3 regions of the Eubacterium ventriosum genome follow, and region 1 is predicted to be linked to each of the others. Evidence: riboswitches for the same ligand, from Rfam matches in the RefSeq annotation. Region 1 holds a riboswitch; each other region holds the start of a gene.
What was found. Region 1 has a riboswitch for thiamine pyrophosphate ahead of NQ558_RS07080 (energy-coupled thiamine transporter ThiT). Riboswitches for the same ligand answer to the same signal wherever they lie in the genome.
Positions count from the first base shown of each region.

Region 2: linked by a shared signal. The riboswitch ahead of NQ558_RS03210 (TenA family protein) and the one ahead of NQ558_RS07080 (energy-coupled thiamine transporter ThiT) in region 1 are both predicted to bind thiamine pyrophosphate.
Region 3: linked by a shared signal. The riboswitch ahead of thiM (hydroxyethylthiazole kinase) and the one ahead of NQ558_RS07080 (energy-coupled thiamine transporter ThiT) in region 1 are both predicted to bind thiamine pyrophosphate.

Region 1 is NZ_CP102282.1:1,578,445-1,583,658, reverse strand. It holds gene NQ558_RS07095 (MFS transporter) at 1-155, opposite strand, end outside; gene NQ558_RS07090 (MarR family winged helix-turn-helix transcriptional regulator) at 404-853, shown strand; gene NQ558_RS07085 (MATE family efflux transporter) at 872-2,200, shown strand; gene NQ558_RS07080 (energy-coupled thiamine transporter ThiT) at 2,980-3,783, opposite strand; TPP riboswitch at 3,827-3,922, opposite strand; gene NQ558_RS07075 (radical SAM/SPASM domain-containing protein) at 3,977-5,214, opposite strand, start outside.
Region 2 is NZ_CP102282.1:727,711-732,924, forward strand. It holds gene NQ558_RS03190 (NUDIX hydrolase) at 559-1,044, opposite strand; gene NQ558_RS03195 (HAD family hydrolase) at 1,047-1,703, opposite strand; gene thiE (thiamine phosphate synthase) at 1,693-2,334, opposite strand; gene thiD (bifunctional hydroxymethylpyrimidine kinase/phosphomethylpyrimidine kinase) at 2,346-3,149, opposite strand; gene NQ558_RS03210 (TenA family protein) at 3,146-3,820, opposite strand; TPP riboswitch at 4,045-4,144, opposite strand; gene NQ558_RS03215 (relaxase/mobilization nuclease domain-containing protein) at 4,202-5,214, opposite strand, start outside.
Region 3 is NZ_CP102282.1:1,726,744-1,731,957, reverse strand. It holds gene cytX (putative hydroxymethylpyrimidine transporter CytX) at 1-225, opposite strand, end outside; gene thiD (bifunctional hydroxymethylpyrimidine kinase/phosphomethylpyrimidine kinase) at 247-1,035, opposite strand; gene NQ558_RS07735 (HAD family hydrolase) at 1,485-2,150, opposite strand; gene thiE (thiamine phosphate synthase) at 2,159-2,806, opposite strand; gene thiM (hydroxyethylthiazole kinase) at 2,793-3,614, opposite strand; TPP riboswitch at 3,683-3,788, opposite strand; gene trpA (tryptophan synthase subunit alpha) at 3,966-4,739, opposite strand; gene trpB (tryptophan synthase subunit beta) at 4,732-5,214, opposite strand, start outside.

The DNA of each region.
Region 1 (5,214 bases):
CCCAAAATGTAGCTTTGCGCAGTAACAACTGACTGTGGCTTTATGTCTCCCACAATGTTATCAAATAAATATTCTGTTCCAAGAAAAATATAATTGAACAGTGCCAAAATTATTATGTATTTAAATCTCTCTTTTGAAAAAAAATCTTTGTTCATATATTAACGTTCCTAACGGGATAAATATTGCTTTAATATGTTTTCATTCCTTACTCTTAATTTATTTGTGCAAGCTATACCCCTTTGTACTTGTATTATATGTATTTAACTACAAAAAGGCAATTTATTTTTATTTTTTCTTAAAAATCGTTTGACTTATGTCTGATTTCGGACTATACTCTTTTTAAGTATGATTTCGGACTATAAACACTAGGAGGTTGCGATGTTTTTCATCGCTTATTTTTATTATGAATAAATCTTTTGAAAATAAAATGAGTCCTGCTCTTTCTATGTTTAACCACATATACAAAGAGTTTAATGAAATTTATCACGAAGCCACTCTGAAAATGGGGCTTTCAGACAGCGCCTTTGACATTTTGTATTCTATTGTTGACCTAGGCGATGGTTGTTCCCAGAGTGATATTTGCAAATATTCATGCCTTTCAAAGCAGACTGTTAATTCTTCCATTAAAAAAATGGCAAGTCTTAACTACTTAACTTTTAAGCCGGGAAAAGGCAGGGTTATGCAGATTTTTCTTACAGATAAGGGCAGGCAGCTTTTGGATGAAAAAATTTATCCTATTATAAAAAAAGAAAACGAAGCATTTCTATGTATGACCGATGAAGAATGCCGTTTAATGCTTGAACTTTACGAGAAGTATAATAATGCATTGAAAAATAAATTTAAGGAACTTTAATTTACGAATGGAGATTTTATGGATACTAAATTAGCACAACATTTTACTTATGGGAAACTGCTTAAGTTTGTTTTTCCTTCTATTGTCATGATGGTTTTTACATCTATCTATTGCGTTGTTGACGGACTTTTTGTTTCTAACTTTGTTGGGAAAACAGCTTTTGCTTCAATCAATCTTATTATGCCTTTTATTATGGGGCTTACCGCTTTGGGATTTATGATGGGAACCGGTGGCAGCGCCATTGTTGCAAAAACTCTTGGTGAAGGAAAACCTGAAAAAGCCAACGAATATTTTTCATTAATCGTTTACACAACTATTATTGGTGGACTAATCCTTTCCATTTTAGGAATGTTTTTGGTTCGTCCTGTCAGCATTCTTTTGGGCGCTGAAGGTGAATTGTTGGAAAACTGTGTTCTTTACGGACGTATTACTTTTATTTCTTTGACAGCTTTTATGCTTCAAAATGTTTTCCAAAGCTTTTTTGTAACTGCCACAAAACCCAAATTAGGACTTGCAGTTATTGTGTCTGCCGGCGTAACGAATATGGTTCTTGACTATCTTTTTATTGCCGTACTTGGCTTTGGTCTTGCAGGAGCTGCAATTGCAACTGTTTGTGGCGAGCTTATTGGCGGACTTTTCCCTATATTTTATTTTTCAAGGAAAAACTCAAGTCTGCTTAAACTTGGTCGAACCAAATTTAATGGTTCAATTCTTCTTAAGACTTGCACCAACGGTTCTTCCGAACTTATGACAAACCTTTCAAGCTCAGTTGTTAACTCACTTTATAACGTTCAGCTTTTGAAGTTTACAGGAGAAGACGGCGTTGCCGCTTACGGAACAATTATGTATGTAAGTTTTATTTTTGTTGCCATATTCATCGGCTATTCTATTGGTAGTGCGCCAATTATTAGCTACAATTACGGTTCCGGAAATAATAAAGAATTACAAAACATGTCAAAAAAGAGTTTGTCTCTTATAAGCATTTGGGCTGTTGGTCTGTTTGTTCTTGCTCAGGTTATTTCAACGCCTTTGGCAACAATTTTCGTAGGTTACGACCACGACCTGTTCCTGCTTACAAGACATGGCTTTAGAATTTACTGTGTAACATTCCTTATTAACGGCTTTAACATTTATGGTTCAGCTTTCTTTACTGCACTAAGCAATGGACTTATTTCAGCAACCATTTCATTTCTTAGAACACTTATCTTCCAGATTGCAGCAATCCTTATACTTCCTGCAATCTTTGGAATCAATGGAATATGGATTGCCGTGGCAATGGCTGAACTTCTTACACTATGCTTCACAGCTACATTCTTTATAAAGCAAAGAAAAGTATATCACTATTAAAAAGATTTTTTACCACCCTGGATGATTGTCTATATTATTTGGGGTTTTTTCATTTTTGGAATTTCCGACGTGTTTTCATAATTTTACCACAACATTTTTGATTTTTATTGAATGTTGTGGTAATGTACCCCAAAATATAAATTTCTTTAATTATCGGGGTACGTTTTTCAAATTAACGCGTTCATTCTCACAACATACTGTATATGTAATATATGACTGTACCCCTCTATACACTTTTTCTTGTTTTTTGGGGTACATATTTTCAAACCCCTGCTTATTTTATGCAACATAAAGTTTAAGTTTGCAAGAAACGTACCCCGACATTTCATTTTTCATTTTTTTTGGGGTACGAGTATCTAATTTATGTTTCATATTATATCACATACTATATTGTAATATTAAAATGTGATAATGGTGGAAATTTTACTTAAACGCTTTCTACAAAAGCTTGTATAATTGTAAAAAATTCTTCCTAAAAGCTTATTATTTTAAGGAAATTCTCCATTTTCACACCTCCATTGGATTTGTATATCTTCTATCAATAAGATTTTCCTGTAAAAAAAGCTTGTCAGTTTTACCCAACAAGCCTTTCTTAATCTCCATTTATAGCGCTTTAATAATTCAATATTCTTGTACTTCAACTTTAGCTCTTTAATAATTCAATACTCTTGTACTTCAACTTTAGCTCTTTTATAATTCAATACTCTTGTACTTCAATCTTAGTTCTTTCATAATTTAGTACTTCTACACATCAGCTTTAGTTCTTTTACACTTCAATTCTAAGCCACTGCTTTTTTTCTACTTACAATTTTTGTTCCTAAATATACTATAGCTCCAACTACCACGCCTACTACTGTGATAATTGCTACAAGTCCCCAGTTTGAATTAACAATTAATGTAATATCAAAGCCTTTTTCTGTCTGTATCTGCTGGAACAAATATAAGAAGTCAATTAAAACTGCAATGCCGAATACCAATGCTCCATTTAAGATTGCCATAACGTTTTCTGATTTTTTCTTTGTTACCGGCTTTTCCACTCTTAAATCCACTGCATTTGAAATAAGTGCAATCACATATACTGTCACTACTGTTTCAGGTATCATATATGCTGCGTTGTAAACTAATGAATATGCCATTCCGTCTGCTGTTGGAATTGAAACTCCTGCCCACACAGTACAACCTGTAATTACGTGGCAGATGTATCTTAAAACACAAACAACTGCTGCTCCGATTACCAAAACAGGTGTCTGATTCTTGTTTTTCTTAAAAATTCCTACAAGTCCCAAAACTGTAAAAGCTCCAACATAGTCAAGCAAAATAATCGCAACTGCTGCAACCCATGATGTAGCATATGAAACGTTGGCAAGTCCCATTAACAACTGCAAAATACTATATGTAAAGCCTGTTAAAAGTCCCCATTTTAAACCATGTCTGTATCCTGCAACAATAATAGGCACCATGCTTGCTGCTGTAACTGAGCCGCCATAAGGCATATCAATAATCTTAATAAAACTTAATGCAAATGCCATAGCAATTAAAATTGCACACTCAACTATCGTTGTAGATGTTTTTGTTTTTTCCATAAAAAAATCCTCCTTAGATTATACGCAAATCGCCAGAGGATAATTAACCAACATATTGCTTCCTTACGACGGTATTAACCGTATCAAGTAATAAGGGTTGATAAAATCTCTCAGCCTTCAGGCACCCCTAGCGAATGAATATATTAAATTCATATGTTAGTTAAGTGTTTTTGTTAAATTTTGTCAAGGGCTATTACCTGCTCTTCTTACTCTCCGCCCACAATTTTTCTGCGCATGGCTTCCACTTTTCTGCATAGTCACGGCATTTTTCACAAAGATGTTCTGCTGATTCAGGCGACTGTAAATCTGTTGACTTTGCACCTGTCTCTTTAACTAATCTTTGCAAAATATCCGGATTTTCAAGCATTGGACATGGTCTAAGTGGATTTTCGTTAAATGGCTGATTATCGTGATACGCCATAAATAATGGCTGTTTCAAAATTTCAAGCAGTGTGTTTTCTCTTATATTTGCACCTGAATAATGAATGAATACGCATGGTTCTGCATCGCCGTTGGCGTTGATATGGAAATAGTTTCTGCCACCTGCGATACAACCGCCAACGAACTCTCCGTCATTTTGGAAATCCATTGTGAAAATTCCTTTTCCTGTAGTCATATTTCTTATTTCACGAACTCTGTCCTTCATATAAATTCTCTGCTCAGGAGTTGGAAGTAAGTCAAGTGAAGCATCATTTCCAACCGGCATATAGTGGAAATAAAGTGCATATCTACATCCATTTTCAATCATCAAATCTACAAACTCATCACTTGTTACTGTTTCAATATTTTTTGAAGTGTAACATATTGACGTGCCAAAAACTAAACCATGGCTCTTAAGTAATTCCATAGTGTGCATTACTTTGCCGTAAACGCCCTGACCTCTTCTTAAATCATTAACTGCCTCAAAACCTTCAAGACTTATTGCCAGATAAAGGTTTCCCACATTTAACATTTCCTGGCAAAAAGCTTCATCAACCAATGTTCCGTTGGTAAAAGCAAGAAATGCACATTCTTTGTGCTTTTTACATAATTTAATTAAGTCATCTTTTCTAACTAAAGGCTCACCACCTGTAAACATATACAAATATGTTCCAAGTTTCTTGCCCTGTGTTACAACACTGTCCATTTCGTCCAATGTCAAATTCAATCTATTGCCATACTCTGCTGCCCAACATCCTGTACAATGAAGGTTGCAGGCACTTGTAGGGTCCATCAAAATCAACCATGGCACATTACAATTATGTATTTCTCTATTTTTTCTTATAGTTTTTGTTCCATACATAAATGCTTCATAGCCAAGATTCAAAGCCATTGTTTTCAAAACCTTAGGATCAACTTCATCTAACACTCTATTAATATATTTATTAAGAGTAGCATCCTTATTGCAAACCATTTCTTTAAGCTTGTCAAAATCAACACCTAAATCCTCTC
Region 2 (5,214 bases), 850 kb from region 1:
ATTATTGAAAGGCTTGTCCTCTCACACATATTCTATTTTAATAGGTACAACAGTTGCCTTTCTCCTTGTATTTTCGTTGTTTTCATCACTTGCGTTATCTACAACCTCCATGTGGTGGGGAAGAAATCTCTAATAGATATTCCACATTGGCCCGAACATTATGAAGTTCTTTCATATCATTTTTGGCCTGCTTATAGGCAGAATAGGCTTTCCGTTTTTGTTCCAGAAGATCGGTGTATTCCTCTCGGAGAGATTTGACAGAGGGGAGCTTTTTGATTCCCAGTTCGTCAAAATGATTCTTCGCTGTCTGGTGCAGTAAGATTTCCGCCTCATGTGCAACACGGAATTAAAAGGCTGAGCGCCAGCGGAAAAGATACCTCCTGTCTACGCATTTAGGGCGTTAAAAGTCCACGGAAATCAAGGGTTTTTCCGCATGGCCGGCAGGCAGGTGGATAAAGTTATCCTGTTCCCCGCAAAACGGGGTTCTAAATGCGGGAAAAAGGACAAAAAAGAAGCGCCAGATGCAGAGGCTTTGATACCTCTGCGCCCGGCGCTTTTTCAGCCTATTAGCTGATCTACATAGGTAATTAGAGGGTGCAGATGTTTCAGGCGAAACATCTCAAATAACTTATCTGGATTTACCCATTGAACATCCACAACTTCTGTTTCCTGTAAACGCATTTCTTCAATCTTTATATCCTTATGAAATAGCCAAACATCGTAAAAATCCTGCACATTTTCCCGTCTGCTCTGATAAATCAATTTTTCACTTCCGGGAGTAAGCAGTATTCCTAATTCTTCTTTTACCTCTCGGATTGCTCCTTGTAAACTGGTTTCCCCGGAAAGTACAGAACCACCCGTACATTCCCAATAAAGAGGGTATTGCTTTTTCGGATGCCGCTGTGATAAAAGATACTGCCCCTGCTGGTTGACGATCCATACACTCACAGATAAATGATACAGCCCTTTGGGTATGATTTCTCCACGGCACACTGTTATTCCAGACTTTTCCCGTTTTGCATTATATAAATCCCATTTTTCCATTTTCATACCTCTTTGTGTGGGATCGGTGCTTGCCGAAAATCAAGTAAGTAAATATCCGCAATCCTTTCTATTTCTGTACGCTGATCTGCGGAATACTTATCATAAATCCCGCCTGCTAACATACGGGCTGCCTTTGCGCTTTTAATTGCTGGAAGCACATCATCAAACACAATACAGTGTTCAGGTGCAACCCCTAATTTTCTTGCGGCCAATTCAAAGACATCCGAATATTCTTTTCCCCGCTGAACCTCATCTGTTGAACATAGAGCGTCAAATAATTCTAAAATAGAATTGTTCTTTAAGCATGGAATATAGAGCTTTTCCGGCAACCCCGTAGCAACTGCAAGTTTTATTCCATGTTCTTTTAAGCGCAGAAGATAATCAAGGGCATGGGGCAGCAGACCGACATGGTTACTGTATTCCTCGACCGCCATATTATTCCATTCCTCAATAATTCCCTCTACCGTTTCCTGCAATCCAAAAAGATCAATGGTATATTGTGCGGCTTCCTCAAAACTCCTTGCACATATTTCAGTTACATAATTTTCCGGGACGGGAAGATTTCTCTTTTTCAAAAACTGAATATCTATATGCTCCCATACATCCATTGAATCCAGAATTGTTCCATCTAAATCAAAGATTGCCGCATTAAAATCCATTTTTCTTTTCCTTTCCGCAAAATAAATCTTTCAGTTCCGCAGCAGCAGCTTTTATATCAGACTGCGCTATGATGGCAGATACAACAGCCAGCCCGTCAATTCCCATGGGCTTGAAACGCCCTGCATTTCCCTTATTGATACCGCCAATAACAACTATCGGCAAAGAAACGGCTGCGCGGATTTTCTGTAATTCTTCCATTGATACAGAATCAGCGTCGGTTTTAGTTCCAGTAGGGAACATTGCGCCAACTCCCAAATAATCTGCACCATCCTGTTGTGCCTGTATTGCTTCTGCAATGGAAGATGCGGATACTCCCAACAGCATATTTTCCCCAATTACTTTGCGGACGGCAGCCGCAGGTAAATCATGCTGTCCAATATGTACCCCCGTAGCCTGCACAGCCATTGCAATATCTATCCGGTCGTTTATGATAAGGGGAATATGGTATTTATCCGTAACCTGTTTCACGGCAACAGCCTGATTGTAAAATTCTAATGAGGACAATTCTTTTTCTCGGAGTTGTATCATTGTGCAGCCTCCTAAAATTGCCTGTTCCACCGCTTCTGTCAGGCTATCGCAGCTCATTAGTTGACGATCAGTAACAAGATAAAGTGTATAATCAAAGTTCATTTTGCACCTGCCTATTCTTTAGATAAACCATGCTGATACAATTCGTAGAAATGGTGCGTCGGGCCACAGCCTTTCCCAATCGCAAGAGAGTGTTCGATTGCCATTGTGACATATGCCTTTGCAGATTCGACTGCAAGCGGAACACTTTTTCCCTTTGCAAGCTGGGAAGCGATTGCAGAAGAAAAGGTACAGCCTGTCCCATGAGTATTTTTCGTATCAATGCGGGATGTTTCAAAATGGTAGAAATTTTCTCCATCAAATAGGACATCAACAGCATTTCCTATATGATGTCCACCCTTGACAACAATCGCCTTACAACCCATGGCATATATTTTTCTTGCGGCAGCCTCCATATCTGAAACTGTGGAAATCTGCATATCCGCTATTTTCTCTGCCTCTGGAATATTCGGAGTAAGTACATCGGCAAGTGGAATTACTGTGTCTATCAAGGTGGAAACCGCCGTAGGATTCATCAATGGGCAGCCATTTTTGGCATACATAACCGGGTCGATTACAACATTTTGGGGCTTATATTGTAATAGTTTCTTTGCCACCGCTTTCATACATTCTGGTGTAGAAAGCATACCGATTTTTACTGCGTCCACTTCAATATCTTCAAATACGGCGTCAATCTGTTTTTCAATCATATCCGGGGTAATATCTTGGATGTCGATAACGCGGCTGGTGTTCTCTGCAACAACAGAAACAATAACACTCATTCCAAATACGCCGTGAGCAGAAAAAGTTTTCAAATCAGCCTGAATACCTGCACCTCCGCTGCAATCTGATCCGGCAATGGACAATACTTTTTTCATTTTGCATTTTCCTCCATTCTCTCGTTCCGATAGGCCATCTTCCAAAAAGCAAGTTCTAACAAACTTGCTTTCTCAAAAATATCAGCCAGATACTTTTTATTTGCTTCTGATAACCCAGCACATTTATGCTCTGCAAAAGCAGACCATTCTTTGCAGCTTTCTGCATATTGTTCATCGGCATAATCTTTGATAAAGTCCCAATATCTTGATTCTCTGCTTGTGGGGACAGACGCCAGTTTGCGGAATATATAGCTGTAACTTAACATACAGGGAAGAACCGCCATTAAAATTTCTTCATTCTTTCCATGTGACGCAATCTCAAACATGAAATCAATGTAATTTTGATTTTCAGGCAAAGGGGCGATCAGTTCAATATCATCATCTGTTATGCAAAATTGCTTTAGATAATCCAGCCGCACTTCCGATTCCGTATCATTTACAAAGTTCAGCATGGAGTAGTAAAGCTGAATTTCTCTTAATGTAGCAGCATGAAAAATTGCCTTTCCGTATATGCGGGCATAGTTTTTCAGATAGATACTATCCTGAATCATATATCTCTTGAATTTTTCAAGAGGTAGCTTTCCAGTTTGCACTTCCTGCACAAATGGGGTAGCTGCACATTCTTCCCAAATGGGGATGTTGTGGGTTAAGATGTCTTTCATAAATGCCATGTTTGATCCTCCTAAGATAAAAAAATAGAGCCTCTAAAACAATTAGAAGCTCTTTCAGACGCAATACGAGCGTAAGAAATTGCTTCCCTACGCCGGTATTAGCCGACAGGTCCAGAGGTCAGGTCTTACCTTTTTCAACTTGTTCAGTTCCCTCGCAAACACATATCATATCTTATTCAATTAAAAAAGGACATTCCCAAAACAGAGAATGTCCAAAAAATACGAATCTGTATTCTTCAGCTCCCTGCGTTGGTATTAGCCAACAGGTTCAAAGGGTCAGGTTTTAACCTTCTCAACTACAAGGTAGTCCCCCTGCTTGAGTATTATTATAGTTAAGAAGTCCCGGAAAGTCAAGGTCTATAGAATTCAAGTTAGCAAACCTTATTGACGGGATTTTTCTGTGCTGCGCTGCGGTTGTGGTGGGGAAGAAATCTCTAATAGGTATTCCACATTGGCCCGAACATTATGAAGTTCTTTCATATCATTTTTGGCCTGCTTATAGGCAGAATAGGCTTTCCGTTTTTGTTCCAGAAGATCGGTGTATTCCTCCCGGAGAGATTTGACAGAGGGGAGCTTTTTGATTCCCAGCTCGTCAAAATGATTCTTTGCCGCCTGGTGCAGCAGAATTTCAGCTTCATGTTCTGTTCGGAATTTTTTGCTGTACCCGGCTTTGCGATATTCTACATAGACAGCCCGCGTTTTCGCATAGTTTACGATCTGTTTTTGCAGCTCGGCATTGGCGTTCATTTTTGACTCCAGATCTTTGATCTGAACGGATAAGGTATTGAAATTAGTGGTAGTGGCGTTGGCTTTTTCCAGAAGATCCTCATAACCCATATCGCCATGTTCTTTTAAGTAGAGCACTGCCTGAGAAAGCTGCTTTAGATTGAACACTTTTGCCCAGCGCTCATAACCAGGGCCCTTGCCGGAACGGATTGCAGCTTCAATATCAACCAGCAATCCAACTTTGGAAACCGTTTTTTTAGAAAAGGCATGGCGGGGTTTTACTGTCCGTGTACCGGCAATCCGTTCTTTGATGGCCTGTTCTGTATAATCGCCTTTGAGCGTATCGCATCGGGTATAATTTTCTTGTCCCGGAACTCGGAACCGAAGATGTTTTCTTTCACGGTTGACTTCCAGCCCAGCAGTTTCCAGCTTCTGTAGAAGTTCCTCAAAATCTTTTGGCTTTTCCTCTAATGCAGCATCAATAGCAATGCGTATCTGCTCCTGAAAGGAAGGCTGCTTTTTATTTCCCAGCCATGTGCCATAATGCTCCCGGCTGGGTTTCGGATTTTCTACAATCGAAAGTCCATGCTCCAAACACAGCTTGTCATTCATTCGCCGGATTGCCCAGGTAGAGCCCCAGAAGTTGCGAAATTTTTTCTGACAGTCCA
Region 3 (5,214 bases), 150 kb from region 1:
ACTTATCTTTACTGTTTCCATTGCACTTTTCTTTGTCTTTGCACCGATTACTCCTGCAAGGAATAAAAGTGAGCAGCCAATTAAGTGTCCGATAATAATCGCAAGAATGCCTTTTTCCATTCCAAGTGAAGCAAGATATGTACCTGTTACAATTTCTGCAATTGATACACCTGCTCCAAACCAAATTAAACTATTACTAAATATTGATGTCCCTTTTTTATCCATTTTATGTACCTCTTTCCTTTTTTAGTCGCACTTAATTGCAAATGCATGATTCATAGGACCACTGCCTTTTCCTAAATCAAGCATTGCTGATAATGCTCCTGAAATATATTTTTTTGCCTTTTCCACTGATGTATCCAAATCTCTGCCTTTTGCAAGATTTGAAGCTATGGCACTGGAAAGTGTACATCCTGTTCCATGTGTATTAGGATTGTTAATTCTCTTACCATAGAACCACTTGTATTCACCGTTTCTGTAAAGAAGGTCGTTGGCATCATTTATGCTGTGACCGCCCTTGCATAATACGGCGCAGTCATATTTTTCGCTAATAACTGCTGCTGCCTTTATCATTTCCTCTTCGTTATGTATTTCCATATTGGATAATACTTCTGCCTCCGGAATATTTGGTGTTATTACTGTTGCCAAAGGAATTAAGTATTCCTTTAAAGTGCTTATGGCATCATCGCTTATTAATTTTGCTCCGCTTGTTGCAACCATAACGGGATCAAGAACTATGTTCTTTCCATTGTATTCTTTTAGGCTTTTAGCTATTGTTTTGATTAAGTCACTTGATGATACCATTCCTATTTTTATGGCATCCGGTGTTATGTCTTCAAATATAGCTTTTAGCTGTGCCTGTAAAAATTCAGGGCTTACTTCATAGATGTCTGATACGCCGGTTGTATTTTGAGCAGTTAAGGCTGTAATAGCACTCATGGCATAAACTCCATTAGCTGTCATTGTCTTTATGTCTGCTTGTATTCCGGCGCCTCCACAAGAATCACTTCCTGCAATTGTTAATGCTGTGTTCATTCTTTTCTCCTTTTCCGGCAAAACTTTACTGATAGTTTTCCTCACCGGCGAAAGAAAATTTTGTCACAAACACGTTGATTTTGTTATTTTGCTCCGCCGTCTATTGTAAAGCGAAAACCTAAACTCGCCTACGGCTCAAACAGTAGGTTTCTCGCTTTACACTATGCTCGCAAAATTGCCAAAATCTGCCTATTGTTTGTTTTCAAAATTTTCTTCCGCCGGTGATAATAGTACTTTCACTATATAATGTTTTGCCTGTAAGTTTTTAGTTTTTGTGGTTCACAAGTTGTTCCTTTTAGGTTGGCTTGTGTTTTGTATAGCGATATAAGGTGGTGCCCCCAATTTATCGCTTTGTCAGGGTTTATTATTGTTTGTTTGAATAATAGGAAACCCTGTTGTTTGTTTTTGATTAAATAGTTTTTCCCTGTTGTTTTTTGTTTAGGTTGTTTCTACTTGTTGTTTTGTATTTGGTTAAGTAGGGTTTTGTGTTCTGTCCAATTTTTTATGTAGATGTTTGTTAGGTTTCTTATTTTTTCCTGGTCTTTTTCGCTTGCAGGATCGTAGATTCCTATTGTTTTTATGCCTAGTTGTTTGGCTGTTTCTATTGAGTATGCTCCATCTTCAAATAGCCATGTTTGCTTTGGTGTTGTTCCCATTTCTTCCATTGCTTTTATGAAGATGTCCGGTTTGTCTTTTCCATACCCAACCTCTGTCGTGGTAAATATTTTTTTAAAATATTTGTCTATGTGCAGTCTTTTGAAAGCTGCTTCTATCATTGGTCTGTCTGTTGACGTTGCTATTGTCATTGGGATTTTGTTCTCGTAGGCTTGTTCTATAAAGTCGATAACTTTTGGTTTTGGCATTGCTTCTTTTTCGTAGAATTTGTATACACGGTTGTTTATTCCGGTGCATATTTCTTCTGTTGTAAGGTTTAGATTATACTTTTTTTGTATGTATTCTGCACCTTCATTCATTGTCATTTCGAATAGAATTTCTCCAAGATTTGGTTCCGCCTTTATTCCCATATCTTTTAGATATAGTTCTCCTACGTTCATCCATATTCCCATTGAGTCTAGTATTGTTCCATCTACATCAAATATAAATCCTGTTGACATTTGTTCTCCTACTTTACAGCTTTTATTGTGTTGACTTTTAGTTCTTTTGTTGCAGTTTCTATGTCTTTGCTTGCAAATATGGCACTTATTACTGCGATTCCGCAAATACCGCTTCCTGCAAGTTCTTTTACGTTGTCCTTTGTTATTCCGCCAATTGCGATTACTGGTATGCTTACCGCTTCACATATGGCTTTTAATGTTTCAAAAGGTACATCTTCTGCATCATCTTTTGAGCCTGTTGGAAATACTGCTCCAACTCCTAAGTAGTCAGCTCCGTGTTTTTCAGCTAAAATTGCCTGTTCGACTGTCTGGGCTGAAACGCCAATAATTTTGTCAGGACCAAGTTTCTTTCTAACGTCTCCTGCTTCCATATCGCTTTGTCCAACGTGTACTCCGTCTGCATCCATTTTTATGGCAATGTCTACATTATCATTTATTACAAATGGAACGTTATACTTTTTGCATAACTCTTTTATTTCAATGGCTTCCTGTAAAAAACTTTCTTCATCAAGTTTTTTCTCTCTAAGCTGTACAAAAGTTACTCCACCCTTTAATGATTTTTCAACCTGTTCATAAAGTGTTTCGTTTCCAAGCCAGGCTCTGTCTGTTACTGCATATAGTAATAACTCATCTGTTGTAGTATTACTTGATTTCATATTTTGCTCCTTTTTCCAATGTTTCTCCATCCATGTTGTAGATAGCATCAATAATTCTGTTTCTGTATGTTGAGTTGCCATCACCATCCTGCATTCTGTCATAAGCAATCTCTCCTGCAAGTCCCATTAAGCAAACTGCAGCTGCGGCTGCTTCTAACTTGTTTTCAGAGTTAGCTACTAAATATGCTGTCATAAGTCCTGAAAGCTGACAACCTGTTCCTGTAATTGAACTCATCTGTGGCTTACCATTTCTTATTACATAGCATTTTTCACTATTGCAAACTAAGTCAATTGCTCCTGTTACGGCAATAATGCTTCCTGTTGCTTTTGAAAAAGCTTTTAATTTAGAAATAGTTTCTTCAAGATTTTCATCTGTAACTTTATCGGCTACGTCAGCGTCAACACCTTTAGTACTTCCACTTCCAACCATTAAAGTCTTAACTTCTGAAATATTTCCTCTAACAACATCAAACTTTATTTTTTTCATAAGTTCGTTAGCTGTGTTAGTTCTTAAGGCACTTGCTCCTGCTCCAACAGGGTCAAGTAAAACAACATGACCTAATTCGTTTGCTTTCTTTCCTGCTGCAAACATTGAAGGAATAGTGTTCTTGTTTAATGTTCCAATATTAATGTTAAGTCCACCACAAATAGATGTAATATCTACCACATCATCAATGTCATCAGACATAATAGGGCTTCCTCCACAGGCAAGTAAAACATTTGCAACATCATTTACTGTTACATAATTTGTAATATTGTGTACTAATGGCACATTCTTTCTAACATTTTCTAAACATTCTTTAAACATCTTTGTCCTCCTGAATTTAATTTTTCACAAAAGAAAAAGGACAAACCTATTTGGTCTGTCCGCAATGAATCTTAAAATTGATTTCTTCCTACGTTGGCATTATCCAAATCAGGTTCATGGGTCGAAGTTGATTACTTCCTCTCAGCCTGCCTACAAGCTCCCCTGTTATAATTATTAAATTTTCCTTTTTCTCTGTGTCCATAAGCACTTTACAGAGTATATTTTATAACCTATTGGAAAATAATTCAATAGATATTTATTATTATATGGAAGAATTGTGGGAGTGCAAAGCTTATATTAATCCGTATAATAAACTTCTGGCTTTTTGACACCTAATTCTATTGATTAATTCTATTTTCTTACAGCCTCTTTCATTTCTTTTACATACTGTGAAACATATTGTACACTGTCTTTTCCATGTTCTGCCACAATTCTTACAATAGCACTGCCAACAATTGCTCCGTCGGCATATTTGCATACATCTTCTGCCTGCTTTGGTGTGGAAATTCCAAAACCTACTGCACAAGGTACATCTGAAACTTCCTTAACAAGTTCAATCATTCCGTTAATGTCTGTTTTTATTTCTTTTCTAACACCTGTAACTCCAAGTGAAGATACGCAGTAAAGAAATCCCTGAGCTTCCTTTGCAATCATTTTTATTCTGTCGTGAGATGTTGGAGCTATCATAGAAATCAATTCAATTCCTGCCTCTGTACATTCAGGCAAAAGTTCATTTTTTTCTTCATAAGGACAATCCGGAACAATTATTCCACAAATTCCACATTCACTACACCTGTCCATAAATTTCTTTTTCCCATATTTGTAAATAACATTTATGTATGTCATAAAAACTAATGGAATATGAATCCGGTCTTTTATTTCAATTAAAGCATCCATTAACTTATCTGTTGTACAGCCTGCTTCCAATGATCTTAAATCTGCCTTCTGAATAACCTGTCCTTCTGCGATTGGGTCTGAAAAAGGTATTCCCACTTCAATTATATCTGCCCCTGCATTCTGCATTTCAATAATAAGTTTCTTTGTTGTTTCAAGGTCAGGATCTCCTCCTGTTATAAAAGGTATAAATGCTTTTCCATTCTTAAATGCTTCTTTTATTTTACTCATAAATCTGTACTCCTCTATATCTTGCTATTGCTGCCACGTCCTTGTCACCACGACCTGACACGTTAACTACTACGATTTTATCTTTGTCCAAAGTTGGCACATACTTCATTGCATATGCAATTGCGTGAGAACTTTCAATTGCAGGAATAATTCCTTCTGTTTTTGACAAATATTCAAAAGCATCAACTGCTTCTTCATCTGTAATTGCCACATATTCTGCTCTTTTTTCTGCCTGAAGCATTGCATGTTCAGGTCCGATTCCCGGATAATCAAGTCCTGCTGAAATTGAATAAACAGGGGCAATCTGACCATATTCATTCTGGCAGAATAAAGACTTCATTCCGTGGAAAATAGCTTCTGAACCGTTAGCCATTGTTGCTGCGTTCTTTGGATTATCAACTCCAAGTCCTGCTGCCTCACAACCGATTAATTTAACGTCTTTATCTTCAATGAAATTGTAGAAAGCACCGATTGC